DNA from 2 places in the Clostridium sp. HBUAS56017 genome. Region 2 is predicted to be linked to the other one. Evidence: predicted binding sites of a transcription regulator. Region 2 holds the regulator's gene; the other holds the start of a gene.
The links. Region 2 encodes Rex, which represses fermentation and respiration genes when NADH is low (regulators of the CRP and FNR family bind a similar motif). Its sites were predicted from a motif close to ATTGTTAANNNNTTAACAAT; they were not measured.

Region 1: adhE (bifunctional acetaldehyde-CoA/alcohol dehydrogenase) is a predicted target of Rex. The motif match lies at 15,148-15,167, and genes of this name have one in related genera.

What each region holds. Positions count from the first base shown of each region.
Region 1 is NZ_SULK01000032.1:8,397-28,344, reverse strand. It holds gene FAY47_RS18580 (oleate hydratase) at 1-812, opposite strand, end outside; gene FAY47_RS18575 (TIM44-like domain-containing protein) at 1,166-1,900, shown strand; gene FAY47_RS18570 (hypothetical protein) at 1,943-2,497, opposite strand; gene FAY47_RS18565 (radical SAM protein) at 2,711-3,604, shown strand; gene FAY47_RS18560 (alpha-amylase family glycosyl hydrolase) at 3,632-4,981, shown strand; gene FAY47_RS18555 (hypothetical protein) at 5,050-6,240, shown strand; gene hisJ (histidinol-phosphatase HisJ) at 6,231-7,025, shown strand; gene FAY47_RS18545 (cysteine synthase family protein) at 7,093-8,103, opposite strand; gene FAY47_RS18540 (GntR family transcriptional regulator) at 8,265-8,975, shown strand; gene FAY47_RS18535 (GNAT family N-acetyltransferase) at 9,215-9,781, shown strand; gene FAY47_RS18530 (AI-2E family transporter) at 9,768-10,919, shown strand; gene FAY47_RS18525 (transporter substrate-binding domain-containing protein) at 11,188-11,949, shown strand; gene FAY47_RS18520 (amino acid ABC transporter permease) at 11,963-12,625, shown strand; gene FAY47_RS18515 (amino acid ABC transporter ATP-binding protein) at 12,609-13,337, shown strand; gene FAY47_RS18510 (transporter substrate-binding domain-containing protein) at 13,414-14,175, shown strand; gene FAY47_RS18505 (patatin family protein) at 14,221-15,060, opposite strand; gene adhE (bifunctional acetaldehyde-CoA/alcohol dehydrogenase) at 15,340-17,934, shown strand; gene FAY47_RS18495 (PLP-dependent aminotransferase family protein) at 18,051-19,391, opposite strand; TPP riboswitch at 19,690-19,791, shown strand; gene thiC (phosphomethylpyrimidine synthase ThiC) at 19,870-19,948, shown strand, end outside.
Region 2 is NZ_SULK01000012.1:82,574-94,850, reverse strand. It holds partial or broken gene FAY47_RS11735 (sugar phosphate nucleotidyltransferase) at 1-477, shown strand, start outside; gene FAY47_RS11730 (zinc dependent phospholipase C family protein) at 698-1,270, shown strand; gene FAY47_RS11725 (manganese efflux pump MntP family protein) at 1,773-2,345, shown strand; gene FAY47_RS11720 (redox-sensing transcriptional repressor Rex) at 2,500-3,144, shown strand; gene FAY47_RS11715 (short-chain-enoyl-CoA hydratase) at 3,391-4,173, shown strand; gene FAY47_RS11710 (acyl-CoA dehydrogenase) at 4,208-5,347, shown strand; gene FAY47_RS11705 (electron transfer flavoprotein subunit beta/FixA family protein) at 5,361-6,140, shown strand; gene FAY47_RS11700 (electron transfer flavoprotein subunit alpha/FixB family protein) at 6,163-7,170, shown strand; gene FAY47_RS11695 (3-hydroxybutyryl-CoA dehydrogenase) at 7,326-8,174, shown strand; gene FAY47_RS11690 (NADPH-dependent butanol dehydrogenase) at 8,354-9,520, shown strand; gene FAY47_RS11685 (sulfide/dihydroorotate dehydrogenase-like FAD/NAD-binding protein) at 9,708-10,598, shown strand; gene gltA (NADPH-dependent glutamate synthase) at 10,599-11,987, shown strand; gene FAY47_RS11675 (DNA glycosylase) at 12,116-12,277, shown strand, end outside.

The sequences.
Region 1 (19,948 bases), on a different contig from region 2:
TTGTCATTAACAGAAATAATTTCTTCCCTATTATTTCTAATTAGATGAATTGCTTTTGCAGTCATTTCTCCATTTTCTTCCTTGAAATCAATATCAACTACTTTACTTGCGTTTTGGAACTTAACACCTAGTTTCTCAAGATGTTTTTGTATTGGTAATATTATTGAATCGTATTGATTATAAGGGGTTCTATGTACACCTGCCAATGTATTAATTCTAGGCATTTCGTTTATAAAAGCATGTGCATATCTTTTAAATTCAAAAGCACTATGCCAAGGTTGAAAGGCAAATGTTGTAGCCCACATATACCAAAAATTAGTTTCAAAGAAATGAGGTGAAAATAATTGATCAATTCTAACAGGTGCAAGTTTATCTTCGTCGGCAAGAAGTAATTTCACCATAGATACTCTATCATCGTTATTTAGTCCTAATGAGCTAACATCTAGTATATTATGATCTTCACCAATTAAACGTGCATGAGAACAAGTTTTTGTTTCATTACTAAATTTATATATTTCATCCCTAACTGTTGTTTGAGAATCGGTTAAAGATGGAATTGAATTTAGCATATCTAAGATAGCTGTATAATGTTCATAGTTGATCATTCTTCCGCCTCTAATCATATATCCATCTTCAGCATTTCCAGACCCATCACAACTACCACCATCAATGTTAAGTTCTTCAAAAATTGTGATATCTTCGCCCTTTACTCTAGCATCTCGAGTAAGGAATATTGCTCCTGCCATAGATGCAAGTCCACCACCTACGAAATATACTTTAGTATTTTCATTAACTTTGTATTTTTTAGTCATTATAAGTCCTCCTTAATATAAATGTTATTTCAACGTATATCCAATTAATATATAATTTGGATAATATAAATATAACATTAGAGATAAGAATATGTGTAGATAAACTATTAATAAATCGTTAATAATAGTAAAAAAAGTTAAAATATATAGTAAGTGGGGAATATAAATTATTCTAAAAATTATATTTTATGGTATAATATAGGATATGATTAAATTGATAAGATGAAAATTTAATAGTAGAGGCCAATAATGAAGCAAAGATTCTTATTAGAAGTATTAAAATATTCAGTTTTAATAAACTATTTTTCATACAATAGACGTATTAAAGGTTTAAGCAAAGGAGAGAAAAAGTTTTGAAAGTAAAGAAGAAATTAAAATTCTTATTTCCGTTATTATTTTGTATATTATTACAATTATCAATTATATATTTTTTTAGGATAGACAACAGTATATTATCTAGATCTTTTCAAAAAGTAGATGAGGAACAAAATAATTGGAGTGAAGATTCAAATATAGGAAATTTAATTTCATGGACAATTATAATTTTTTTAGCTGGTGGCGAATTAGTTATATATAAAGCGTGCATTGATAATGATATTGAAGAAAAGGTAAAACTTATTGAAGATTCTGAAGAATATTTTTGTGATTGGAACTATGTAGATATTGAAGATAGAACTGAGGAAATATTTTATAAGATTCAAGAGGCGTGGACTAAGCGTAATATAGATATTGCAAAAGATTACATAAGTGAAAGTATTTATAATGAATATAAAAAAGAAATAGACTATATGAAAAAAGAGCATAGTATTAACATACTAAGCAAGATTAGATTAATTACAACTAGATCTGTAGGAATGATTAAATATAATTATAAAAAAGATTATATGTGGTTCTATATTGAGGCTTCAATGATTGATTATAAAATAAGTGATATAACAGGAGAAATTGTTGAAGGTGATACTAATCGAAAAAGGATATTTGAATATTGGAAAGTTGCCCTAGTTGGTGAAGAATGGGTTTTAGATGAGAGATTGTTAAAAGAAGAAGTAGATCAAAGAAAATTTTTAAGCATGGTTTCCCCAAATTAAATAAGGATACTAGTCTTAAAAGATTAGTATCCTTATTTAATGTTAGTGCTTTAACAAATTAAGTTGAGATTCTGTAACACCCCATATTACTTTATTGAAATCATCATCACTGGTGTTCAGTATCCATTTGTTATTTTCTTTTGATAAGTTTAATGTTCCCTTACGATCTTCTGGTTCTGAATTTTTAATTCCCTCGATTAGAATTTCAGTAATCCTATTTTTTAAATCAGCTTTATTTAAAGAACGTAATTCAGGAGTAGACTCAATTTTATCTAACAAGTATTTCATTGATGAAGATAAAGAAATACCTTTAACACTTACAGAAACTGTGGCAGAGTTTGAGTCAATAGACTCATCTGTTGTTTCTACTTCAAGTTTAGATAAGGCGTCAGATAAAATATCTGTTGTTTCTTTAGTCAATGAGTCGTTACTACTGTCTGCAATTAATGGAACAATTTCTTTGCTTAATTCAGAATTTGTTGCTGATTTAATGTTATTAAAATAATCATTTACAACAGAAGTTGGTTTATCAATTTTCCCGCATCCACATAATAGAAAAATTGAAAAAGCTAATAGTAATGATAAGGTTTTTTTCATAACAAATTCCCCCTAATTTTATATAACTTCCCAAGCAAAAGTATACACTATTATTACAGTTATGTAAATAAAGTGTAAAGAAATATACTAAACATAATTTATATGTATTTATTAGTCAAAATACATAATTAAATAGAAAAATAAGAAATATATTGAGACTGTATAAATTGAAGTAGGCAAAAAGGTTGTGTCAATATAGGATTAGGAGTAGAAATGGAATATATAGCTGCAAAAAATATAATATCAAATTATAGTCAGAATAACATATGGTTTGGAGTAAATTACAATATGGATATTTATAAGGGATGTTGTCATGGATGTATATATTGTGATTCCAGAAGTGATTGTTATAAGATTAGTAATTTTGAAAAGGTTAGAGTTAAAAAGGATTCTATAAATATAATAAGAAGGGAATTAAGAGGAGAAAAAAGAAAAGGCGTAGTAGGAACAGGAGCAATGAGTGATCCTTATAACCCATATGAGAAAAAGTTAAAGTTAACTAGATCGGCATTAGAGGAAATAAATACATTAAATTTTGGGGTGTCAATTGCGACAAAGAGTTCATTAATTATAAGAGATATAGATATATTAAAAAAGATACAAGAACATTCTCCTGTAATAGTAAAAATAACAATAACAACATATGATGATGAACTATGTAAAAAAATTGAACCTAATGTATGCTCATCTTCAGAGAGATTTGATGCTATAAAAGTGTTAGCTGAAAGTGGAATTTATACTGGAGTATTATTTATGCCAGTATTACCTTTTATTAATGATGATGCAGAGAATATAGAGAATATAGTGAAAAAAGCTTATGAGTCTGGAGCAAAATTTATTTATTCTACAGGAATTGGGGTAACATTGAGAAACTATCAAAGACAATATTATTACGAAAAATTAGCTGAAATTTTTCATGATGAAAAACTTGTAAAAAAATATATTGATACATATGGAAATGACTATGAGTGTAGATCAAAATGGGCTGATTCTTTATGGAAAGTTTTTGTTAATGAATGTAATAAATATGGAATATGTTATAAAATGAAAGATATAATAAAGGGTTATAAAAAATATTATGAAGAAGAACAATTAAGTTGGTTTTAAAAAGTGTTTAGATAAGGGAGGAAAAAAATGAATGAATGGATTAATGAAAGTATATTTTATCATATTTACCCATTAGGTTTTTGTGGAGCACCAAAGATTAATAATGAAAAGAAATCAGTAAATAGAATTAATAAAGTATTGGAATGGATACCACATTTAAAAAAGCTTTCTATTAATGCTATTTATTTTGGTCCTATATTTGAATCAAGTGAACACGGATATGATACAAAGGATTATTTTATGATAGATAAAAGACTGGGAACTAATATAGATTTTAAAAAAGTTTGTAAAGAACTTCATAAGGAAGATATAAAGATAGTTTTAGATGGGGTTTTTAATCATGTTGGAAGAGAATTTTGGGCCTTTGAAGATCTTAAAAAGAATAGAGAAAAATCTTTATATATCAATTGGTTTAAGAATGTAAATTTCAATGAAAAAAGCCCTATGGGAGATGATTTTACCTACGAAGGGTGGAATGGTCATTATAATTTAGTTAAATTAAATATTATGAATAAAGAAGTTATGGATTATATATTTGAGGTTATTAAGTTTTGGATAGAAGAATTTGAAATTGATGGCTTAAGATTAGATGCAGCGGATTATATGGATAGAAACTTTTTTGAATGTTTGAATACTTTTTGTAAAAGTAAGAAAAATGATTTTTGGTTAATGGGGGAAGTTATACATGGAGATTATAAATTATGGGCAAATGAGAAAATGCTAGATTCTGTGACAAATTACGAATGTTACAAAGGAATTTACTCTTCACATAATGAAAAGAATTATTTTGAAATAGCATATTCAATGAATAGACAGCATGGGAATTTTGGAATATATAAAGACTTACATCTTTATAATTTTGTCGACAATCATGATGTTAATAGAATAGCTAGCACTTTAAAAGATAAGAAGCATTTGTACAATGTATATACTTTATTATACTGTATGCCAGGAATTCCTTCGATTTACTATGGAAGTGAATGGGGATTAGAAGGCATAAAGCATGATGGCTTGGATGATGATTTGAGACCTAGTCTTGATATCAATAATATATTAAATAAAAATGAAAAACTATATTTGCATATAAAGAAGTTAGGCAAATTGAGAAGAGAGTTAGAAGTTATAAGAAATGGAGATTTTTCTGAGATAGTTACAAAAAATTTTCAACTTATCTTTAAGAGGTCATATAATGGAAAAAATATATATGTAGTATTAAATCTTTCAGATAAGGAGGAGAAGTTGGAATTTAGGATAGGTGATAATAAGAAGTTAGTAAATAGGCTTAATGAAGATGAAATAATAAAAGTATTAGAAGGAAAAGTTAGTATAATGGCAAAACCTTATGATAGCAAAATATTGGAAGAGCAAGAAACTTAGTTAGTTTCTTGTTTTTACATAAGAATAATATAATAATTGATTAAAAAAGAGATATTAGAGGAATTGATATGAATTATGATTTATTACGAGAAAAGTGGTGGAGTTCATCAAGTTTGCCCAATTTTAATATAGAAAAAATAAGTTTATCAGATAAAGTGAAAAAAGAGAAACAGTTTGATGTTATTTGGGAAAAGGTTAGTAGCTATATTGATTCTAAACCAATGGGAAAAGAAAATTTTGAAGAATGGAGTAAGGAAGGCGAGAAGTTACTTAAAAAGTATATAAAAAATGACCCGATTTTTAAACTGCAGTATATGGATGAGCATGTAAGGGATGGCATGATAGAAAGTACAAAAAAATTTATAAATATGGCAAAAGAATTTGACAATGATATAAGTATATATTGCATTGGACAAGCGACGAGAAATGTATGGATTGCTAATATTCTTCAAGCTATTTTCTTTAATAAAGTGGAGTTTAATAAAGCAGTATATGGGTATAGTATGTTATATCCATATACTGATAATTATTTAGATGATGTAAATGTTAGTATGATAGATAAGATAAAATTTAATGATAGACTGCTTAATAGATTAAAGGGAGGGAAACGGCTGGATATTACAGATAATGAGATAAAGATAGATAAAATGATTGAATGTATAGAGATGATTTTTGATAGAAAAACGTATACTAAGGTTTATTATAGTCTAATAAATATACAAGAGGGACAAATAAATAGTTTAGAGCAGCAAGAAAATGTAACAATTCCTTATGAAAATGATATACTTGGAATTTCTATCAAGAAAGGAAGTGCATCAGTTTTAGTAGATGGATATTTAATAAATGGAGAACTATCAAAAGAACAAGAGGACTTCTGCCTAGGTTATGGATTCTTACTTCAAATAGGGGATGATCTTCAAGATATTGAGAATGATCTAAAAAATAATCATATGACTATAATGTCGCAGCTAGCTAATAAATATTGCTTAGATAGATTAGCAAATAAACTGTTGAATTTTACCATTGATTTTATAGATGGACATAGTGTTTTAAATAATAAAACAAACTTGAAGAAATTAATAAAAAACAATTGTGTAATGTTAATATTATTTTCAATAGTAATGAGTAAAAATTTTTTTTCTGAAGAATATGTTAATAAAATTGAGGAATACCTGCCTTTTAGTATAAAATATATAGAGAATATAAGGATAAGGCTAGAAGAAAAGTTTAAAGGAAAGGATTTGAGTGTATGGAAGTAAATAAGATAGTGAGAGATGGTCATATACATTCGCCTTATTGTCCACATGGTACAAATGATGGTTTTGATAAATATGTGGAAAAAGCTTTAGAAAAAGGGTTGAAAGAAATTTCTTTTACAGAACATATGCCTTTACCAAAAGGATTTATAGATGAAAAAATAATATTAGAAAGTTCTCCAAAGGAAGAGGAATTTATTAAATACTTAGTAGAATTAGAGCAGGTTAAAAAAAAATATGGAGGAAAGATTAAAATAAATATTGGCACAGAGATAGATTATATTGAAGGACTTGAAAAACAGACTAGAGAAATTTTATATAAGTATGGAATGAACATAGAAGATAGTATACTTTCAGTACATTTTTTGAAAATTGATAGTAAATATTATTGTATAGACTATAATAAAGCAGTTTTTAATGAAGTTATAGAGGCTATTGGAAGTTTAGAAAAGTTATATGATAAATATTTTCAGACCTTATTAAAATCTATAAAATCAGACATGGGTATATTTAAACCGAAAAGGATAGGACATTCTACCTTAGTAAGAATATTTAATAAAGAATTTCCATTTGAATATAAAAATAGAGAACTTCTTGAGGAAATAGTAAAAGAGATAAAGGATAGAAATTATGAAATAGATCATAATACAGCAGGAATAAGAAAAGAATATTGCAGAGAAGAGTATCCTTCAGGAATATTGATGGAACTAATAAAAAAATATAATATTACAGAAGTATATGGTTCTGATGCACATAGAGCAGAAGATGTAGCATATGAATTTAATTAATAAGTTATTATAATAAAAAAGCTCCATTGGCGGTTAAGAAACCTTCAATGGAGTTCTTTTATTTATATTAAATAAGAGTTTTAATTCCTATAAGTTCAATGGAAGGTGACAAAAAATTATTTTGGGGAGGCTCTGTTTTTTCTAAATAGGACCTAAGATACTTTCTATTATCATCAGGGAAAATAGTAGCTATTTCAGCATCAGATCCTAATATATCTAAAGCTTTTACACATCCTAAAAAATTAGCACCAGAAGATATGCCTACTCCTAAACCTAGCTTAGATGCCAGCATTTGTGCCATTATTATTGCATCTCCATCATCAATTGAAATAATTTTATGGAGTTTATCAAGTTTTAATAATGGCGGAATAAATTCATCTGCAATTCCTTGAATTCTATGTTTACAAAATTCTTTTTTAGCTGAAAGAATAGGAGAATTTAATGGTTCAATGGGGTAGAGTTTTATTGAATTATTATATTCATTTAAGTATTTCCCAACTCCCATTAAAGTTCCGCCAGTACCAACACCAGCAACAAAGGCAGAAGGAGATATATTATTTTTTAGAAGGATATTTAGTATTTCTGGACCAGTTGATAAATAATGAGCAGAAATATTATCTTCATTAGAAAATTGTGATGGTAGGAATATATTGTTATTTGTATTAGCTCTTTCTATTATTTGAACTATACATTCTAAGAAACCACCATCACTTTGAGAAATTAAATGAAGTTTCGCTCCAAAACTTTTTAATATCAGTTTACTTTCTTCACTGATCCAATCTGGCGTGTATATTTCAACTTTATTTCCAAGATAAGTACCAATGGCAGAAAAAGAAATTCCTGCATTTCCACTAGTTGCTTCGATGATAGTATAATTATTTTTTATATGAGCTTTGTTATAGGCTTTTTTTAATATGTACAAAGCCATTCTATCTTTAATGCTTCCAGTATAATTATAGTATTCAAGTTTTGAATAGATTTTACATTCCTTATGCTTATAATTAAAATCGATTTCAATAAGTGGAGTTTTACCAATAAGTTTTTCTAGTTCGGCAATTTTATCAGGAACCGTATCCATATAGTCTCCTTAATTTTAATGCTAGTTAATATATGTATATGTTGAGTTTATAAATATTGACAATAATATTTAATTATCCAAATATAATGATATAATGTTATTTAAGAAAAAGTATATTATATGTAAGTAGTAAAAGCCATTTTATATAAGGAGGAATTGAGATGTTAAAATATGAAGAAATTGCGTTGGATATACAACATAAGATAAATAGTGGTGAATATTTGCCAAATGATCAATTACCTTTAGAAAAAGAAATGTGTGTACAATATGGTGTGAGTAGAATAACGATAAAAAAGGCTATGGATAAACTTGTAATGAGTGGCTCAGTAGTAAAAAGAAGAGGATCAGGAACATTTGTTAAAGATGTGGATTATAACGAAGTTTCAGATGTAAGTGCATCAAGTCAATTCACAGGTTTTTCTGGAAATTTTAAAAATAAAGAAATAGTTTCAAAGATTATTGAATTTCAAGTAATTAATCCAACAGAAGAGATTGCAAATAAATTAAAGATGGAAACAGATGAATTTGTTTACTATATATGTCGTGTTAGATATGCTGATAATGATCCATATGTAATTGAATATACCTATATGCCAATCGATATAATTCCAGGTCTTAAAAAAGATGTGTTAAGAAATTCAATTTATAAATACATAGAAGAAACATTAAAACTTAAAATAAAAAGTGCTCACAGAACTGTGAGAGCATTATTACCTAATGAATTAGAACAAGAAAATTTAGAAATTGCAGAGAATTTTCCAATACTAGAGGTTGAGCAAATTGCATTTTTAGATAATGGACAGCCATATGAATATTCAAAATCACATCATAGAAGTGATAGATTTGAATTTAAAAGTATAAGTGTAAGGTAATAAATGTAATGGATTCCAAGGTGAATAAAATCACTATAATGGTAGTATCTGTAGTTTGATTTCTATTTATAAAAGCTATGTATATGAGTGGATTTAAGTTAGAGAAAAAGGGTCAAACAGAAGAACAATTTCAATCATAAAATATATATTTAAAAGGAGAGTGAATTTAAATTTACTCTTCTTTTTTTTTGCCTATTTATGATAGTATATAAGTATTATTTAAATAAGTGAGGGATTTTATGAGTTTTGAGTTGGAAATTAGAGAAAAGGATGGAAGTATGATTAGTGTAAAGTTTAAGATCCTTGATGAGAGTTATCTAGATAAAATAATGGACCTGCAAGATGAAATAATGGAAGGACTTAAGGAAAAAGAATGGTATTCACCTTCAAGTAAAGAGGAATTTAAGAAGAGCATTAGGGAAAATGGAAAGATATTAGGGTGCCTTCTAGATGATGATTCGTTGATTGCTATGGGAGTATATTGTGAATATGGATACGATAATCATAATTATGGTTATGATTTAATGCTAGAAGGGGAAGAATTGTTAAGAGTTGGACAAATTGAATCAACTTTAGTAAGTGAAAAATATAGAGGTAATAGATTACAGAAAAAAATTTGTGAAGTATTAGAAAAAGAAGCTATAAAAAATAATATGAAAATTTTAAGTGCTACAGCATCTCCATATAATATTTATAGTGTAAATACATTTAAATCATTAAATTATACTATAGAAGCTGATAAGTTAAAATATGGTGGATTAAGAAGATATGTTTTTAAAAAGGAGATAAGAAATGAATTATTTTAAGGATCAGAAGTTTAAATCGAATTTAATATTGGCGACATGTATTATAATAGTAGCATATATTTTTATGAATCTAAATACTGTTGGAAATTTATTAAATGTAGGCATAGGAATTATAAAACCGTTTCTAATAGGTATGGGGGTTGCTTTTGTGTTAAATTTACCTATGAAATTTTTTGAAGATAATGTTATAGGTAAGATTCTAGAAAAAGCTAAAATTAAAAATATGGATGGAATTAAAAGACCGTTAGCAATAATCATTACATTGTTTGTAATTATTGGCACAACGGTTGGTATAATATTATTTGTTATTCCACAGCTCATTGAAAGTGGTTCAACGCTAGTTAAAAATATTCCAAGCTATGTAAAATCTTTGCAAGACTTCGTTTCAACATATATGGGCTCCATGGGCTCAACGGAAATATTTAATGAGGTTTCAGAAAAGATATCATCAATGGGGGCCAACATTTTAAATATAATAGGACAAGTAACAGGTGGTTTAATTTCACAAATATTAAGTATAACTGTAGGGGTTACTTCAGCTATTTTTAATGTTTTTATGGGAATATTAATAGCTATATATATTCTAATTAGCAAAGAAAAGTTATCGATGCAAACTAAAAAATTGTTATATGCTTTTATGGAAAAGGATAAGGTTTCTAAGATACTTAAAGTAGCTGAAATATCAAATTATAAGTTTTCTAAGTTTGTTATTGGACAATGTGTAGAAGCAGTAATACTTGGTGGGTTATGCTTCATAGGTATGATAATATTTAAGATGCCTTATGCCATACTTGTAAGCACTATAATTGCAATCACTGCATTGATACCAATTTTTGGAGCTCTAATAGGAACAATACCAACCGCATTCATTATCTTAATAGTTAATCCTATGCAGGCGTTGTGGTTTATTGTACTTATTATAGTTATTCAACAAATAGAAGGTAATTTTATTTATCCTATGGTAGTAGGAAATTCAATTGGGCTTTCTGCTTTATGGGTATTACTTGCGATAACAGTAGGGGGAAGTACTTTTGGAATATTAGGAATATTAATCGGAACACCTCTTTTTGCAGTAATATATACGGTACTTGGTACAATAACTAATAATAGACTTAAAAATAAAGATATAAAATTATAGAAAAACATTTAAAATATTCATTGAGTAATATGTTAAAAAGAATAATAATATGTAATTATCATATTTGGAATTTAATAAAAAAAATATACTAGTTTTGTAAAAAAGTTTAATTTTATTATTAAAAAAAACAAATTTAATTAATAAATTTAAATAAATTGTTGACTAGTAAAATAATGTATAATAAAATATTATTAATATATTTTGAAAGAGCTTTTTATGATAATATAAAAAGCTTTTTACATTCTTACTAACTAAGGGGGACAAAAAAGTGAAAAAAAAGTCATGTATTGCGATGATAGTAGCTTCAGTAATGTCAGTAGCATTACTAGTGGGATGTGGGGCTAAGAATGAAAATAAAAAATATGTAATAGCAACAGATGCTAAGTTTGCTCCATTTTCGTTTGAAGAAAATGGAACATATAAAGGAATTGATGTAGAAATTCTAGATGCAATAGCTAAAGAAGAAGGATTTGAATATGAATTAAAGCCAATGGACTTTAATGGAATAATACCAGGTCTTACATCTAATCAATTAGATGGAGCAATATCTGCAATGAGTATTACAGATGAGAGAAAAAAAGCTCTAGATTTTTCAGATCCATATTTTGAATCAGGTTTATCAATAGTTACAAATAAAAATAATGTTGCTATCAATGGAGAGAGTGATATAAAAGGGAAAAGTGTTTCTGTAAAGAAAGGAACTGCAGGTGCTAAATTTGCAGAAGATAATAAGGATAAGTATGGATTGCAATTAAACTATTTTGAAGATTCTCCATCTATGTTCCAAGCAGTAGAAAATGGAAATACTGATTTTGCCTTAGAAGATTATCCTGTTATAGGGTACAAGATTAAGGTAGATGGAAATTCTAAGTTAAAGATGGTTGGTAATAAAGTTGACATATCAAACTATGGATTTGCTGTTAACAAAAATCAAAATAAAGATTTATTAAAGAAATTTAATGATGGACTTAAGAAGTTAAAAGATAGTGGAAAGTATGATGAGATAGTTAATCAATACATTTCAAAATAGTAAGGGGAGAAGTATGAATTTTTTAGAATTATTAAAAGATAGTATGCCAAGTTTATTAGATGGGTTGTTAGTAACTGTAAAAATATCTGTGGTATCACTAATATTTGCAGTAATAATTGGATTAGTATTTGGTATATTTACTATAAGTAAGTCAAAGATATTAAAAGCAATCGCTTCAGTATACATATTTATAATTAGAGGAACACCTCTAATCGTTCAAGCATTATTCTTATATTTTGGAGTTGGTCAACTTTTAGGAATAAGATTTGATCCAGAATTAGCAGGTATAATAGTATTAAGTTTAAATGCAGGAGCCTATATGGCAGAAATATTTAGAGGTGGTATAATGGCAGTTGATCCAGGTCAAATGGAGGCTGCAAGAAGTTTAGGGTTTAATTATTTTAAATCTATGAGAAAAATTATTTTACCTCAGGCAATTAAGGTAATGATACCATCTATAATAAATCAATTTATAGTAACAATAAAAGATACATCAATTTTAACAGTAATAAGTATAAGAGAGCTTACTCAAAGTGGGCAAATCATTATAGCCCAAAACTTTAAACCCTTCCAGATGTATGCAATAATAGCTGTAATGTATTTTATATTAATAACAGCATTAACTATTGTTTCTAAGTATATAGAAAGGAAGTTAAGTTATGGTAATAGAAGCTAAAAATCTTAAAAAACATTATGGAAATTTAGAAGTTCTTAAGGATATTTCTGTAGATGTAAAAGAAGGAGAAGTTGTCTGTATAATAGGACCATCAGGATCAGGAAAGAGTACATTCTTAAGATGTTTAAATGCTCTTGAAGTAATAGATGGTGGATCTATAAATATATTAGGGCAAAATATATCAGAACCAAGTTGTGATATAAATAAAGCGAGAGAAAATATAGGAATGGTTTTTCAATCATTTAATTTATTTCCGCACTTGACAGTAATGGAAAATATAACTTTAGCGCCAATTGATTTGAAGAAAATGCCTAAGGCCAAAGCACAAGAACTGGCATTATCTCTTTTAAAGAAGGTTGGGATAGATCATAAACAAGATGAATACCCTAATATGTTATCTGGAGGACAAAAGCAAAGGGTTGCTATAGCAAGAGCATTAGCAATGAATCCTAAGATAATGTTATTTGATGAACCTACTTCAGCATTAGATCCAGAAATGGTTGGGGAAGTATTAAAGGTAATGCAAGATTTAGCAAAGGAAGGAATGACAATGGTAGTTGTTACTCATGAAATGGGATTTGCTAAAGAAGTTGCTGATAGAGTAATATTTATGGACCAAGGATATATTATGGAAGAAGGTACGCCAAAAGATGTTTTTGAATCACCAAAAAATGATAGGTGTAAAGAATTCTTAAATAAAGTTATAGGCTAAATTAAAGAAATTTATAAGTTTTATAAAGAGCTTTTTATAATAAAAGCTCTTTAAATTAATTAAGGGGGACTAGAAAATGAGAAAAAAATTATTTATCGCAGCAATTTTAGCAGTAACAATGTCGGTGCCATTATTTGTTGGATGTGGGGCTAATAATGAAAATAAGAAATACGTAATAGCAACAGATGCTAAGTATGCACCTTTTTCTTTTGAAGAAGATGGAAAATATAAAGGTATTGATGTAGAAGTTTTAGATGCTGTAGCAAAAGAAGAAGGATTTGAGTATGAATTAAAACCAATGGATTTTGATGGAATAATACCAGGACTTACTTCTAATCAATTAGATGGAGCAATAGCAGGTATAAGTATGACTGATGAAAGAAAAAAGTCATTAGATTTTTCTGAACCATACTTTGAAGCAGGTTTATCTATAATTACAAATGCAAATAATACAGCAATTAATGGAGAAAGTGACTTACAAGGTAAGAAAGCTTCTTTAAAGAAGGGAACCGCAGGTGCCAAATTTGCAGAAGACAATAAAGATAAGTATGGATTACAATTAAATTATTTTTCAGATTCTCCATCTATGTTCCAAGCAGTGGAAAATGGAAATGCTGATTTTGCATTAGAAGATTATCCTGTTATAGCATATAAGATTAAAGTTGATACTAGTTCTAAATTAAAAATAGCTGGTAATAAGGTTACTAAAGCAGACTATGGTTTCGCTGTTAACAAGGGACAAAATGCAGATTTATTAAAGAAATTTAATGAAGGATTAAAAAAGATAAAAGATAATGGAAAGTATGATGAGATAGTTAAGCAGTATCTTTCAAAATAGTTATAGTAAAATAAGTTTTTGAATTAAAAAAAAGTTGTTCTTAATTTAGAACAACTTTTTTATTTCATCCATTACATTTACAGCAGCATCATATCCATTTTGCCATCCTTGTTTTAATTTTAGTATGTCTTTTTCAAAGCTTTCTATAGATTGTTCAATAGTAGGTCTTATTATTATTGCCTTTCCTTCAGCTTCGAGCTTTTCACAAAATCTTACAGTATCATTGTAAAGTTCATGTCTAGTCAGCAAAGGCTTAATTAAATTAGGATATTTTCTCCCTATAACCTTTGAGGCTATTTTGTAGCTCTTTCCAAGGGTTTTTCTATATTCCTTTGGTCTGGTTAGTATAATGAGATGTTTTTCATTACCGTCGGCGATTGCTTTTCTTATAGGAATGGGATCGCATAATCCACCATCATAGTAAAAACCATCTTTAACCTTGATTGCTGGAAAGAAAAGAGGAATGGCACAGGTAGCTCTAAGAATTGAACATTTGTCATCTAATTCTTTCGCATTAATATACTCAGTTTTTCCAGTTTCAGCATTAGTAACTCCAACAAGAGCAGTTCCTTCATATTTCATAAAAGTATCCATATCAAATGGATTAAGTTTATTTGGAATTTCATTAAAAACAAAATCAAGACCAAATATACTTCTGCACTTGAAGAAATTCCTAATTCCTAAATATCTCTTATCTAATCTATATTTTTCTAGAACTTCTAAGTTTCTTTTATGCTGCTTTGATAAATAAGAAATTCCATTTGTAATACCAGCAGAAACTCCTATACAATATGGAAACATTATATCATTATCTAATAATGCATCCATTACACCTGCACTAAATATAGGTCTAAATGTTCCGCCTTCTAATATTAAGCTTGGCATAATTCCTCCTTATTTTGTATTATTATAAATTTGTATGTACAAAATTATACGCTTTAATTTAATAAAGTACAATAATATTGGATAATTTTTGTTAATAGTTTATACATATTTAGTTAAAAGTATATTAATAAAAAAATAATTACTCATATTTTCTTGTTCAGTAGTAAATAATATGAATAATAGACACATAAGTTAAATACAAAATAATAATGCTAAAAATTAATGCTTATGTTAAGAAATATATATAATAATTAATTGGCTTATTTGGGAGGAAAAAATATGAAAGTTACCAATGCTCAAGAATTAACTGAAAGAATTAAAGAATTAAGAAAAGCACAAAGAATATTTGCATCATTTTCTCAAAAGCAGGTTGATGAGATATTTAGACAGGCGGCAATGGCAGCAAATAATCAAAGAATAGGCCTTGCGAAGCTTGCTGTAGAAGAAAGTGGAATGGGAATTGTAGAAGATAAAGTTATCAAAAATCACTTTGCAGCAGAATATATCTATAATCAATATAAGGATATGAAAACCTGTGGGGTTATTTATGAGGATAGAACCTTCGGAATAAGTAAGGTTGCTGAACCATTTGGAATAATAGCAGCAATAGTCCCAACTACAAATCCTACATCAACTGCGATATTTAAAACATTAATAGCATTAAAAACAAGAAATGGAATAATAATAAGTCCACATCCAAGAGCGAAGAGAGCTACAATTGAAGCTGCTAAGATAGTTTTAGAAGCTGCTGTTAATGCTGGAGCACCTGAAGGAATAATAGCATGGATCGATGAACCTTCTGTAGAATTATCACAAATGGTAATGAAGGAAGCAGATATTATACTAGCGACTGGTGGTCCAGCAATGGTTAAGTCGGCTTATTCATCAGGAAAGCCTGCTATAGGAGTTGGTGCAGGAAATACACCAGCAATTATAGATGATACTGCACATATAAAAATGGCAGTAAACTCTATATTACTTTCAAAGACTTTTGATAATGGAGTAATATGTGCATCAGAACAAAGTATAATAGCTATGAACTCAGTTTATGATAAAGTAAAGTCAGAGTTAGACGAAAGAGGGGCTTATATACTTAAAGGGGATGAAATTGATAAGGTAAGAAAGATAATATTAAATGAAAAAGGTGGGCTCAATTCAAATATAGTAGGTCAATCTGCATTTAAGATAGCTCAAATGGCAGGTGTAAGTGTTCCTGAAAATGCAAAAGTACTAGTTGGAGAAGTGGAATCAGTAGAACTTGATGAACCATTTTCCCATGAAAAATTATCACCGGTATTAGCTATGTATAAAGCTGAAACCTTTGATGAAGCTCTAAAGAAAGCCTCAAGGTTGATTGAATTAGGTGGTATGGGTCATACGTCCATACTTTATACTGATCAAATTAAATCGGTTGATAGAATAAATGCTTTTGGAGCAGCTATGAAAACTGCTAGAACTTTAATAAACATGCCAGCATCACAAGGTGCGATTGGGGATATATATAACTTTATGTTAGCACCATCATTAACACTTGGATGTGGTTCTTGGGGAGGAAACTCAGTTTCAGAAAATGTAGGACCTAAACATTTACTAAATGTTAAGAGTGTTGCTGAGAGGAGAGAAAATATGCTTTGGTTTAGAGTCCCTGAAAAAATTTACTTTAAATATGGTTGTTTACCAGTAGCCTTAAGAGAATTAGATGAAATAGGTAAGAAGAAGGTATTTATAGTTACAGATAGAGTTTTAGCTGATTTAGGTTATACTGATCATGTCACTAGGGTTTTAGAAGAACTGGGAATAGATTTTAGAATATTCTCAGATGTTGAACCAGATCCAACTTTAAAAGCAGCTAAAGCAGGAGCCGATGCTATGCTTTCCTATAAGCCGGATGTAGTATTAGCTTTGGGTGGAGGTTCACCTATGGATGCGGCGAAGATAATGTGGGTAATGTATGAACACCCAGATGTTGTATTTGAAGATTTAGCTATGAGATTTTTAGATATAAGAAAGAGAGTTTATAAATTCCCACCTATGGGTGAGAAAGCTATGATGGTTGCTATACCAACATCAGCAGGAACTGGATCAGAAGTAACTCCGTTTGCAGTAATAACTGATGAGAAAACAGGAGTTAAGTATCCATTAGCAGATTATGAATTGACTCCAGACATGGCTATAGTAGATGCAGAACTTATGATGAGTATGCCAAAAGGATTAACTGTATACTCTGGTATTGATGTATTAGTTCATGCAATAGAAGCATATGTTTCAGTTTTAGCATCTGAGTATACTAATGGGTTAGCACTTGAAGCAATAAGATTAGTATTTAAATACTTACCAGATTGCTATAATGAAGGGCAAACCAATGTTAAGGCAAGAGAAAAGATGGCTCATGCTTCATCAATAGCAGGGGTAGCTTTTGCTAATGCTTTTCTAGGAATATGCCACTCGATGGCTCATAAACTCGGTGCATTTCATCACTTGCCACATGGTATGGCAAATGCTTTGCTAATAAATGAGGTTATTAAATTTAATGCTACAGATGCTCCAACTAAACAAACAGCATTTTCACAATATAAATATCCAAATGCTGCATGGAGATATGCAAGGATAGCAGATCACTTACATTTAGGAGGAAGTTCTGATGAAGAAAAGGTAGATTTATTGATTGAGGCTATAGAAGGATTAAAAGACAGACTCAATGTTCCGAAGTCAATTAGGGCAGCAGGGGTAGGTGAAGATAAATTTTATGGTCAATTAGATGAAATGGTTGAGCAAGCATTTGATGATCAATGTACAGGAGCTAACCCAAGATACCCATTGATGAGTGAGTTAAAACAACTTTATATAAATGCATACGATACAAAAGAAAGTTAATATGATAATTAGGTAAAAAGCTACTTTTACAAGGTAGCTTTTTATTAATTTATAAACTCGGATGTATTTTTGTATTGTTAAATAGTAAAGAGTTTTTAGTTTATTTAAAGGCTTTTTCATATGAACATTTTTAGCTTTTCTTCAATTATGGAAATTCCTTTTATAATATCATTGTCACTGACACTTGCAATGCTAAGCCTAATGCCTTTCTTATAGAATTTATCGTCAAAATAAAATCTTTTCCCGTGGCCAACTATGACTTTAGATTTTTCTAATTCCTTTACTAATATATCTTCATTAACCAATTCAGGAAGCTTTAGATAGCAATAAAAACCAGAGTGTTCTTTAACTACTTCAACACCAAGAGATTCTAAAGATTTTAAGTTTTCATTTAAAACATTATATTTATTCTTTAAATCAGCGGTTATTAATGAAGTATGCTTATAAAGTAGCTTGCTTTGAAGATAGATTTCTAAAGTTGCTTGTGATAATAGAGATGCTGTAGGGTATGAAAAAAAATGAATTTTATGCATACATTTTCTAAGAGCTTCAATCAAAGAAGTTGGGCAAACTATAAATCCTATTCTCATCCAAGGCATAATTTTAGAGAAACTACTAATATAAAATACGTGTTTACGGTCAGAATATGAGAATATAGGGTCATAATTTTTATTTTCGTCTATACATGAAAAATAATCATCTTCAACTATATATACATCATATTTCTTAGCAAGTTTAGCTATTGATTTTCTTTGATTTTTGCTTAAAGTAGTTCCTAAAGGATTATGATGCTGTGGAATAACATAGAAAAATTTAATACTTTCTTCCTTAAATATCCTTTCTAATTCTTTGAGATCGATGCCATTTTCATCTCTTTCTATTCCTATTACATGTGTATCACTATTTTTTAGACCTTCCATATACATAGCATATGTAGGTTGTTCTATCAAAATAGTTGTCTTTTTATTTGGAAATTCTAAAGCATTTAGTGTACTTAAGGTTTGACAGACACCCATATTAATAAAAATATTATCTCTCGAGGTAAATATTTGATAATTAGAAAGATGGGTAGCCAATTTATCTCTTAAAGAGTCAATACCATAAACGCCACTTTCTAAAGAATAATTTTTATATATGTCACTAGCCCATTTTAGGCAGTGTTTTAAATCTTCTGTATTCATATTGCCTATAACGGTATTTCCACTGTGAAAATTAATAGTATCTCTTTTGAATTGACCTCTATCTAAAGTTTCAGCTATAAAAAAGCCACTTTTAGGGGAAGAATAAATTACATGATTATTTTTTAATGTTTCATAGGCCTTTATAACTGAATTTTTTGAACAGTTATATTTATTGGTTAAAGTTCTGATAGATGGTAATTTTGCCCCAGGTTTTAATTCGCCTTTTTGTATAGATTCATTAATATCATCCGCAATTATCATATATATACTTTTCAAGTTTAATACCTCCTATCCATATAAATTCAGAATATCACAGTATAATTTAATTTTCTACAATATGTTCATGAACAAAAGAATGTTTTATCTCATAATAGTGAAGTAATCATTTGAATATTAAGTTTTTAATAAAGGTAAAAAATGAACATATTCTGAAGAATAAATATTCTTGTATGGTAATATTCTGAAGAATATGCTGGTAAAATGCGGACTTAAAGGGGGTTAGTAGTGAAATTGTATTGTTTTATGATGTATTGAAATGAAGAGGGAATAATAGTATAATCAGATTAATATAAAGAAAACTTGCTAGGGGTGCCAATTTGGCTGAGAGGGAGTAAAATCCTAACCCTTGTAACCTGATATGGATAATGCCATCGGAGGGAAGCAATATTAATTTAACTATATTATTTGTGTAGTAATTTTAAGCTTGCTTTGGCAAGCTTTTTTTTATAGAGAAAAAAATGAGGAGGATTCATTTATGAATTACACAACACAAATGGATGCAGCTAGAAAAGGCATCATTACAAGAGAAATGGAAATAGTAGCAAAAAAAGAAA
Region 2 (12,277 bases):
TTTGTTTTTAGAGCTGATGTTATTCTTAGAGAAATAGAAAAATATCTTCCTAGTATGCATAAATGTTTAATGGAAATATACAAGCATATTGGGGAAGAAGATGAAGAAGATATAATTGAAGAACAATATAAATTAATTGATGGTATTTCTATAGATTTCGGAGTTATGCAAAAGACTAGAAAGGCATATGTAATCAAATGTGATTTTTCTTGGGACGATATAGGAAGCTTTACTGCATTGAGTAGATTTTTGGAAAGTTATAGTAGTAATAGTGTATCTAAAAATGTATATTTAGAGAAATGTGAGAACTGTTCTATATTTGGGGCCAAAAATTTAATCATTGGACTTGGAATAAAAGATTTGGTGGTTGTTGATGCAGGAGATGTAATACTAGTAATGGATAAAAATAAGGATCAAGAAATAAAACATTTATTAAATGACTTGTGTAAGGATGAAAAATATGAAAAATATTTATAGTTTAAAGTCATCATAGCAATATGGTGACTTTATTATGTTTAGAATGATATCATTGTTTCCTAATGAATATCTAATGAAGTACAATGGAAAAGCTATAATTCCGCAGGTAGTTTAGGAAGTTAGGCATATATATACAAAAAGTTACTAGTATTATTAATTTGAATTTGGTGTATAATATAAATTAGTTATTAATTATTAAGAGGATGTGTTAACATTGCTAATGAATACCCATAAGATATTAGCTAATAATATTTTAAGACAAACTAGCATAGACAAACTTAATTTAATAGATAAGAAGAAATTCATATGGGGAAATGTGAAACCAGATTATGTTTCTAAATATAAATTAAAAAAACACTTTTATGATGAAAGTATAAATATGATTTTAGAAAAAGTTCATTTTTTGTCCAGTTTAACATCAAAGGAAATTTTTTATAGTTATGGAATTAAAAAGTTTAGTGCCGAACTTGGAGTTGTATGTCACTTTCTTTGCGATTTCTTTTGCTATGCACATAGTGAAAGATGGAGATTAAAAAGTGATTTAAAGAAACATGTTTCATATGAACAGAAATTAAGTAAAATAGCTAAGGATTTTAATTTTGTTGAATTAATTGATGAGAACTTATTGATAGAAGATATAGAGATGTTTATTAAATATAATATGGAGGAGTATAGTGAAGTAGAAGGATATGAAAAAGATTTGCTATATTCAGCATTTATATGTAACAGTATAGTTAATTCAGTGCTTAACCAGGTAATAGAGAATGAAGAGGCAGAAAGAAGAGTTGGATAACTCTTCTTTTTAAAATTATATATGGAATTAAGTGCTTCTAGGTGTAGCATGTGTGAATGTGTCTTTTATGGTGTAGAAGGCTCTTAGTATCTAATCATATGAGGGCTATTAGAAACCAATAGAAATTTGAGGAGTTTATTGGTATAATAGTAAGAAAAAAATATTTTTTGCGTTATATTTTCAAACAATTTTTAATAATATATTGAATTTAAAAATCTTATAAAAAATATGTTGGAAAAATGCATTTTAATTGAGGCGAAATCATTGACTTATCTTGACGAGAAAAGTATAATAATGTAGTTAATTGTACTTTCAGGCATGAGGGAGTAGCAGGCAGAATGATTTTTTTCTGCCCTAAAGCCAAGATACTTGTGAATAGTTAAATGGCTTTGTACTGAATTGTGAGACTTATGTATAACGGTTAGGGTTGCGTTATACATAAGCCTCTTTTTTATTTAGAGTTTAAATAAAATTATTTTTATAATTATTGGAGGTAGCTAAAATGAGCTTAATATCTATAATATTGATTGGAATAGGCTTGTCAATGGATGCTTTTGCAGTATCAATAACAGCTGGAATTAATACTAGTAATAATGAAAAAAGGAAAATAGCATTAAAGTCAGGACTTTTTTTTGGAATCTTTCAAGGATTAATGCCTTTATTAGGATGGGCAATGGGAATAAAGTTTTCTGAATATATTGAAAAGGTAGATCATTGGATAGCGTTTATATTACTATCAGTTATTGGTGGGAAAATGCTTATAGAAGCCTTAAGGGGCGGAGATGAAGAGGAGAATACTGGGGATAGTAGAGATTATACCAATAAAAGATTTTTAATTTTGGCTATTGCAACTAGTATAGATGCTTTAGCAGTTGGTATTAGTTTTGCATTTTTAAATGTTAATATATTATCAGCCATAATTATTATTGCTGCTATAACATTTGTGTTATGTATAGTTGCAGTTTATTTAGGAAAGATAATAGGAGATATATTTAGGACTAGAGCAGAAGTGCTTGGAGGCATTATACTAATACTTATCGGAGTAAAAATATTATTAGAGCATTTATTTAAATAACTGATATATAATAACTTATATATATATATAAAGAAAATAATAGATAAGTAAGCTGATTTTATGTTAATATAGTATGAGGAAAAAGTTGTTTTAGTGTTTATATAAAATGTTTAAAGATTGTTAAAATATAATTAGAAAAAAGAGGAGAAACAGTATGGAAAAGAAAAAAAATATTTCTATGGCTGTGATTAAGAGATTACCTAAGTATCATAGATATTTAAAAGAATTAATGGATAATGATGTAGATAGAATATCATCAAAGGAATTAGGTGAAAAAATAGGGTTTACAGCATCACAGATAAGGCAAGATTTGAATTGTTTTGGAGATTTTGGCCAACAAGGCTATGGATATAATGTTAGAGAATTATTTAACCAAATTAGAAGTATTCTTGGATTAGATAAAGAGTATAAAACTATTATAATCGGTGCAGGAAATATAGGGCAAGCTATAGCAAATTATACTGGTTTTCATAAATTAGGATTTCAATTAACAGGAATATTTGATGCAAATCCTAAGCTTGTTGGTATGAAAATTCAAGATATTGAAATTAGAGAAATAGATACATTGAAGGAACATTTGAAAGAGAACAGTATAGATATAGGAATAATATGTGTACCTAGAATTAATGCTCAAAGGGTATGTGATGTACTAGTTGAAGGCGGCGTAAAGGGTGTTTGGAACTTCGCTCCAGTGGATTTGAATGTACCAGAAGGTGTTACTGTTGAAAATGTTCATTTAAGTGAAAGCATGTTGACGTTAATATATTTATTACACAGTAAAGAAGAAATGGAACAGTAGAAAAAGGACCATGTAAAACCTTATTAAAATTAGCACAAAATCACATTTTATATATTGCAAAAAATTTAACAAAGTATTATAATTATAATTGAAGTTGAAAAACTTCGATTATTTTTTTGCTATAGATTGTTATAATATTAACAAATAAGCAAGAAAAGTAAGTAATAAAAGCAAGTATCTTGGTACTTTAAGGTGTAATAAGATATTTGAAATTAATTATTAAAGTATTTAAGGAGGCAAAAAGGCATGGAATTAAAGAATGTAATTCTTGAAAAAGAAAACCATTTAGCTATTGTAACTATCAATAGACCAAAGGCATTAAACGCTTTAAATTCAGAAACTTTAAAGGACCTTGACACTGTAATTGATGATTTAGAAAAAGATAACAACATCTATGCAGTTATTTTAACAGGTGCAGGAGAAAAATCTTTTGTAGCTGGTGCTGATATTGCAGAGATGAAAGATTTAAATGAACAACAAGGAAAAGAATTTGGTACATTAGGAAATAATGTATTCTTAAGATTAGAAAATTTAGATAAGCCAGTTATAGCTGCTATCTCAGGATTTGCATTAGGTGGCGGTTGTGAACTTGCTATGTCATGTGATATTAGAATAGCTTCAGAAAAGGCTAAATTTGCACAACCGGAAGCTGGACTTGGTATAACTCCAGGTTTTGGTGGAACTCAAAGACTTGCAAGAATAGTTGGAATGGGTAAAGCTAAAGAATTAATTTATACTTGCGATATGATTAAGGCTGATGAAGCTTTAAGAATAGGATTAGTTAATAAAGTAGTTGCTTTAGAAAACTTAATGGAAGAAGCAAGAACTATGGCAGCAAAGATTATTGCTAATGCTCCAATAGCAGTTAAGTTATGCAAAGATGCAATAAATAGAGGAATGCAAGTATCTATAGACAAAGCAGTTCAAATAGAAGCAGAAGATTTTGGAAAGTGTTTTAGCACAGAAGATCAAAAAGAAGGAATGGCTGCATTTATAGAGAGAAGAGATAAAAACTTCCAAAACAAATAAAATTGTTTTTGATATATTAAGGAGGGTAATTTAAATGAATTTCCAATTAACTAGAGAACAAGAATTAGTACAACAAATGGTTAGAGAATTTGCAGTAAATGAAGTTAAACCAATTGCTGCTGAAATCGATGAAACTGAAAGATTCCCAATGGAAAACGTGGAAAAGATGGGCAAGCTTGGAATGATGGGTATTCCATTTGCTAAAGAATTTGGTGGAGCAGGTGGAGATGTTCTTTCTTACATTATAGCTGTAGAAGAATTATCAAAAGTTTGCGCTACTACAGGAGTTATTTTATCAGCTCATACATCTTTATGTGCTTCAGTAATCAATGAAAATGGTACACCAGCACAAAAAGAAAAATATTTAGCTGATCTTTGCACTGGTAAGAAAGTTGGTGCTTTTGGATTAACTGAACCAGGAGCAGGTACAGATGCAGCAGGACAACAAACAACTGCAGTACTTGATGGAGATAACTATATATTAAATGGTTCAAAGATATTCATAACAAATGGTGGAGTTGCTGAAACTTTCATAATATTTGCTATGACAGATAAGAGCCAAGGAACTAGAGGAATATCTGCATTTATAGTAGAAAAATCATTCCCAGGATTCTCAGTAGGAAAGCTTGAAAACAAGATGGGAATTAGAGCATCTTCAACTACTGAGTTAGTTATGGAGAACTGTGTAGTACCAAAGGAAAACCTAATAGGTAAAGAAGGTAAGGGATTTGGTATAGCAATGAAGACTCTTGATGGAGGAAGAATTGGTATAGCTGCTCAAGCTTTAGGTATTGCAGAAGGAGCTTTTGAAGAAGCTGTTAATTACATGAAAGAAAGAAAACAATTTGGTAGACCATTATCAGCATTCCAAGGATTACAATGGTATATAGCTGAAATGGACGTTAAGATAGAAGCTGCTAAGCATTTAGTATACAAAGCAGCATGCAAGAAGCAAGCTGGAGAACCATATTCAGTAGATGCTGCAAGAGCTAAATTATTAGCTGCAGATGTTGCAATGGAAGTTACAACTAAGGCTGTTCAAATCTTTGGTGGATATGGTTACACTAAAGAATATCCAGTTGAAAGAATGATGAGAGATGCTAAGATAACTGAAATCTATGAAGGAACTTCAGAAGTTCAAAAGATGGTTATTGCAGGAAGCATATTAAGATAGGAGGACTTTTAGAATGAAAATAGTAGTTTGTGTAAAACAAGTTCCAGATACTACAGCAGTAAAAATAGATCCTGTAAAAGGAACATTAATTAGAGATGGTGTTCCATCAATAATGAATCCAGAAGATAAACACGCTTTAGAAGCTGCACTTCAATTAAAAGAAATTCATGGCGGAACAGTAACAGTTGTAAGCATGGGTCTTCCAATGGCTAAAGCAACTTTAAGAGAAGCTTTATGTATGGGAGCTGATGAAGCTATATTATTAACTGATAGATGTCTTGGTGGAGCTGATACATTAGCAACATCTAAGTCTTTAGCAGGAGTTATAGCAAAATTAGATTATGATGTAGTACTTGCTGGAAGACAAGCAATTGATGGAGATACTGCACAAGTTGGACCAGAAATAGCTGAACACTTAGGAATTCCTCAAGTAACTTATGTTCAAGATGTTAAGGTTGAAGGCGATAGCTTAATAGTAAACAGAGCTTTAGAAGATGGATACCAAGTAGTTGAAGTTAAGACTCCATGTCTATTAACTGCAATAGAAGAATTAAATGCACCAAGATACATGCATGTTGCTAATATATTTGCAACTAATGATGACCAAATTAAGGTTATGTCAGCAGATGACATAGATGTAGATAAGGCTGAACTAGGACTTAAGGGTTCACCTACAAAGGTTAAGAAGTCAATGACTAAGGAAGTTAAGGGATCAGGAGAATTAGTTAAAGAATCACCTAAAAACGCAGCATATTATGTTGTAGGAAAATTAAAAGAAAAACACTACATCTAGGATAATAGGAGGGTAATTTATTATGAATATAGCAGATTACAAAGGCGTTTGGGTCTTTGCTGAACAAAGAGAAGGCGAATTACAAAAAGTATCTTTAGAACTACTTGGTGAAGGTAGAAGAGTTGCTGATAAATTAGGAGTAAAGTTAACAGCTTTATTACTTGGAAATAACATAGAAGGATTATCTAAGACTTTAGCAGAACACGGAGCTGATGAAGTTTTAGTTGCAGATCATAAAGATTTAGAACACTATACAACAGATGCTTACACAAAGGTAATTTGTGACTTAGCTACAGAAAGAAAGCCAGGAATATTATTTGTAGGAGCTACTTTCATCGGAAGAGATTTAGGTCCAAGAATAGCTGCTAGATTATCTACAGGATTAACAGCTGACTGTACATCAATCGATGTTGAAGTTGAAAATGGTGATCTTTTAGCTACAAGACCAGCATTTGGTGGTAACTTAATGGCAACAATTGCTTGTCCAGAACATAGACCACAAATGGCTACAGTAAGACCAGGTGTTTTTGCAACAGTTAAGACTGACGCATCAAACTGTAAGATAGAAAAAGTTGAAGTTAAGTTAACTGATAGTGATCTTAGAACTAAAGTTTTAGAAACTATTAAGTCTAAAAAAGATATCATTGATATAGCTGAAGCTGAATTTATAGTAGCAGGTGGTAGAGGGGTTCAAAATAAAGAAAACTTCGCACTACTTGAAGAATTAGCAAAAGTTCTAGAAGGAACTGTAGCAGGATCAAGAGCTGCTGTTGAAAATGGATGGATTGATGGAGCTTATCAAGTTGGTCAAACTGGTAAGACTGTAAAACCTAAAATATATATAGCTTGTGGTATTTCAGGAGCTATACAACACGTTGCTGGTATGCAAGATTCAGAACTTATTATAGCAGTTAATAAGGATGAATCAGCTCCAATAATGAAGGTTGCAGATTATGCAATAGTTGGAGATCTTGTAAAGGTAGTACCAGAATTAATAGCTCAATTTAAAGAGGTTAAGAGTGCAGAATAATTTGCAGTTATTATAACTTTTGAATTAGGTAGTTTGATTTAGTGAAAAATAATAAGGTTAAAATTTAAATAATATACACAATAGACAATGCACATTGAGTAATAATTTTATTAATTGTGCATTGTAAGTTGTGAATTGATTAGGAGGAATAATCTATGAAAAAGGTTTTCGTACTTGGTGCAGGAACAATGGGTGCTGGAATAGTTCAAGCATTCGCACAAAAGGGTTGTGAAGTAATCGTAAGAGATATTAAAGATGAATTCGTACAAAGAGGGATAGCTGGAATAGCTAAGGGATTAGAAAAGCAAGTAGCTAAAGGAAAGATGACTGAAGAAGATAGAGAAGCAGTGCTTTCTAGAATTTCAGGAACAACTGACATGAAGTTAGCTGCTGACTGTGATTTAGTTGTAGAAGCTGCTGTTGAAAACATGAAGATTAAGAAAGAAATATTTGCTGAATTAGATGAAATCTGTCAAGAATCAACTATATTAGCTTCAAATACTTCTTCTTTATCAATAACAGAAGTTGCTTCAGCTACTAAGAGACCAGACAAGGTTATAGGAATGCACTTCTTTAACCCAGCTCCAGTAATGAAGTTAGTTGAAATCATAAAAGGAATAGCTACATCACAAGAAACTTTTGATGCAGTTAAGGAATTATCATTAGCAATTGGAAAAGAACCTGTAGAAGTTGCAGAAGCTCCAGGATTTGTAGTTAACAGAATTCTTATTCCTATGATAAACGAAGCTATAGGAATTTATGCTGAAGGTATTGCTTCAGTTGAAGATATAGATACAGCTATGAAATATGGTGCTAACCACCCAATGGGACCTTTAGCATTAGGAGATTTAGTTGGATTAGATATCGTTCTAGCTATTATGGACGTTTTATACAATGAAACAGGAGATTCTAAGTATAGAGCTCATAGCTTACTTAGAAAGTATGTAAGAGCAGGATGGTTAGGTAGAAAGACTGGAAAAGGATTCTACGATTATTCTAGATAGTAATTTTAAGAGTTATCTCAAAAGAGATAGCTCTTTTTTTGCAATAAATTGAGCTAAATTAATCCATTTAAATTTGTTTTATTATGCAATAAAATTAGAAAATGGATATTGACCGTACATTTACAAATATACTACAAAATGGTAAAATATAAGTATTAAGTTATGGAGGTTTTAGAAGAATGATGAGATTTACATTACCAAGAGACATTTATTATGGAAAAGGTTCCATGGAACAATTAAAATCTATAAAAGGAGAAAGAGCTGTCCTTGTTCTTGGAGGAGGATCAATGAGAAAGTTTGGATTCGTTGATAAAGCTCTGGATTATTTAAAAGCAGCAGGAATTGAAGTAAAACTTATTGAAGGTGTTGAGCCAGATCCATCCGTAGAAACAGTGCTAAGAGGTGCTGAAGTTATGAGAGACTTTAATCCAGATTGGATTATAGCAATGGGTGGTGGATCTCCAATTGATGCAGCAAAGGCTATGTGGGTATTTTATGAACATCCGAAACTATCCTTTGATGATATAAAGGATCCTTTTACAATACCAGAACTTAGAAGTAAGGCTAAGTTTTTAGCTATACCATCAACTAGTGGAACAGCTACAGAAGTAACAGCATTTTCAGTAATAACAGATTATAAGACAGAGATTAAATATCCATTAGCTGATTTTAATATAACTCCTGATATGGCTATAGTTGACTCAGAACTAGCTGAGACAATGCCACCAAGATTAACAGCACATACAGGAATGGATGCTTTAACTCATGCTATAGAAGCATATGTTGCAACATTACATTCACCATTTACTGATCCATTAGCTCTAAAAGCTATTGAGATGGTTAAAGAATATTTAGCTAAATCTTATGATGGTGATAATGTAGGCAGAGAACAAATGCATTATGCTCAATGTATGGCAGGAATGGCATTTTCTAATGCACTACTCGGAATTTGTCATAGTATGGCTCATAAGACAGGTGCGGTATTCCATATTCCTCATGGATGTGCAAATGCTATTTATTTGCCATATGTAATTGAATTTAACAAGAAAGAATCTTTAAGTAGGTATGCAGAAATAGCTAAAAAGATTGGACTAGCTGGAAATACTGAAGAAGAATTAGTAGATTCATTAATAAATATGATAGATGAATTTAATAAGAAGATGGGAATACCACAAACATTAAAAGAATACGGTATAGATAAGGAAAAATTTGATTCAAGTATTGATTTGATTGCAGAGAGAGCTATAGCAGATGCATGTACTGGTTCAAATCCAAGAAAAATAAACAAAGATGAGATGAAAAAAATATTCCGATGTGCCTATGATGGAACAAAAGTAGATTTTTAGATTATAAATGATGAATAAAGTCATAATTGTGTAAGCGATTATGACTTTTATCTTTCGAAAAATTGAATTCAAATAAAAACCATAATATATATAAACAACCAAATTAGTTAAAAATAGTTGAATAATTGTTGGAAATTAATGTATAATAGCTATAAAGAACTAAATATGTATTCGTGGAGGCGAAAATATGTATAAGATAGTTAAAAAAGAAAAGCTTAATGAAAATACTTATTTGATGGATGTTGAAGCTCCAAGGGTTGCAAGATCGGCTAAACCTGGGCAATTCATAATTGTAAAGATGGATGAAGAAGGAGAACGTATTCCATTAACTATATGCGATTATGATAAGGAGAAAGGTATAGTAACTATTGTATTTCAAGTTATAGGAGAATCAACTAAAGAGATGGCTGAATATGAGGTTGGAGAATATTTTCAAGATTTTGTTGGACCTTTAGGAAAACCTTCTGAACTAATGGATAAAGAATTAGAAGAACTTAAAAATAAAAAAATAATATTTGTGGCAGGGGGAGTAGGTACAGCCCCTGTTTATCCTCAAGTTAAATGGTTATTTTCAAAAGGGATAAAGGCAGATGTTATAGTTGGTGCAAGAAACAAAGATATTGTAATTTTAGAAAAAGAGATGAAAGAGGTTGCAGGAAATTATTATTTAGCAACTGATGATGGATCATCAGGATACAAAGGATTAGTTACAGACAAGTTGAAAGATTTAGTAAATAAAGACGGAAAAAGATATGACTTAGTAATAGCAATTGGGCCTATGATAATGATGAAGTTTGTTACTTTATTAACTAAAGAATTAAATATACCTACTGTAGTTAGCTTAAATCCAATTATGGTAGATGGAACAGGTATGTGCGGAGCTTGTAGAGTATCTGTGGGAGGAAAAATCAGATTTGCTTGTGTAGATGGACCGGAATTTGATGGGCATTTAGTAAATTTTGATGAAGCTATGAGAAGACAAGCTATGTATAAAACAGAAGAAGGACGAGCAATCTTAAAAGAAAAAGAAGGAGATACTCATCATGGTGGTTGTGGAGTTTGTGGAGGTGATAGATAAATGGATAGAATGAAAAGAATTCTAGTTCATGAACAAGATCCTAAAGTTAGAGCAGCAAATTTTAAAGAGGTTTGCTTAGGATATAATAAAGAGGAGGCAGTGGAGGAAGCTAATAGGTGTTTAAATTGTAAAAATCCAAATTGTGTGAAAAAATGTCCTGTTAATATAGAAATTCCTAAGTTTATTGCAAAGGTTAAAGAAGGCAGTTTTGAAGATGCAGCGAAAATTATAGCTAAATCTTCGGCTTTACCATCTGTATGTGGTAGAGTATGTCCTCAAGAATCGCAATGTGAAGGAAATTGTGTGCTTGGAATAAAAGGCGAAGCCGTTTCAATAGGGAAGTTGGAAAGGTTTGTTGCAGATTGGGCTAGAGAAAATAACATAGATTTATCAGAAACTTTGCCTAAGAATGGTAAAAAAGTTGCAGTTATAGGAAGTGGACCAGCTGGACTTACTTGTGCTGGCGATCTAGCAAAGTTAGGATATGAGGTAACGATATTTGAGGCTTTGCACGAAGTTGGAGGAGTTTTAGTTTATGGCATTCCGGAATTTAGACTACCTAAAGAAACAGTAGTAAAAGGTGCAGTTGAAAATGTTAAAAAACTTGGAGTAAAAATAGAGACAAACGTTATAGTTGGTAGAACTGTAACTATAGACGAGTTATTTGAAAATGAAGGTTTTCAAGCTGTGTTTATAGGATCAGGAGCAGGTCTTCCAAGGTTTATGGGAATACCAGGAGAGAATGCAAATGGTGTTTGTTCGGCCAATGAATTTTTAACTCGAAATAATTTAATGAAGGCATTTAAAGATGAATATAAAACTCCAATTAGAGTTGGTAAAAAAGTTGCTGTAGTCGGAGGAGGAAATGTGGCTATGGATGCTGCAAGAACAGCATTAAGATTAGGTGCTGAGGTTCATATAGTTTACAGAAGAAGTGAATCAGAGCTCCCTGCAAGGATTGAGGAAGTACATCATGCTAAGGAGGAAGGGGTAATATTCGACCTTCTTACAAATCCAACGGAAATCCTTCAAGATGAAAAAGGATGGGTTACTGGAATGAAGTGCGTCAAGATGGAGCTTGGAGAACCAGATGAATCAGGAAGAAGAAGACCTGTAGCAGTTGATGGATCTGAATTTGTACTAGATGTAGATACTGTAATAATGTCACTTGGTACATCTCCAAATCCGTTAATATCTTCAACTACTAAGGGGTTAGATATAAATAAGAGACAATGTATTATTGCGTCCGAGGATACTGGAATTACTTCTAGAGAAGGAGTATTTGCAGGAGGAGATGCAGTAACAGGTGCTGCAACAGTAATTTTAGCTATGGGAGCAGGAAAGAAAGCAGCAAAAGGAATTCATGATTACTTATCAAAAGGAGCTTAGTTTGTTTGGGTTGATAATAGAAAAAGTGGCTTGGCCACTTTTTTTATATGGTATAATTAATATTTATTGTTAAATAATATTTAATGTATGATATAATTATACATATAAATTTAGAAAAAGGTGATTAAATGGATTATACTAACGTAATTTATGAAAAAGATAAAATAGTACTTGAAGGTGTTAAAAACTTTAATATAAAGCAAGTAGTTGAATGTGGCCAGTGTTTTAGATGGGAAAAAGTTAAGGAGTTAAATTATATAGGAGTTGCTCATGGCAGAGTTATAGAGGTT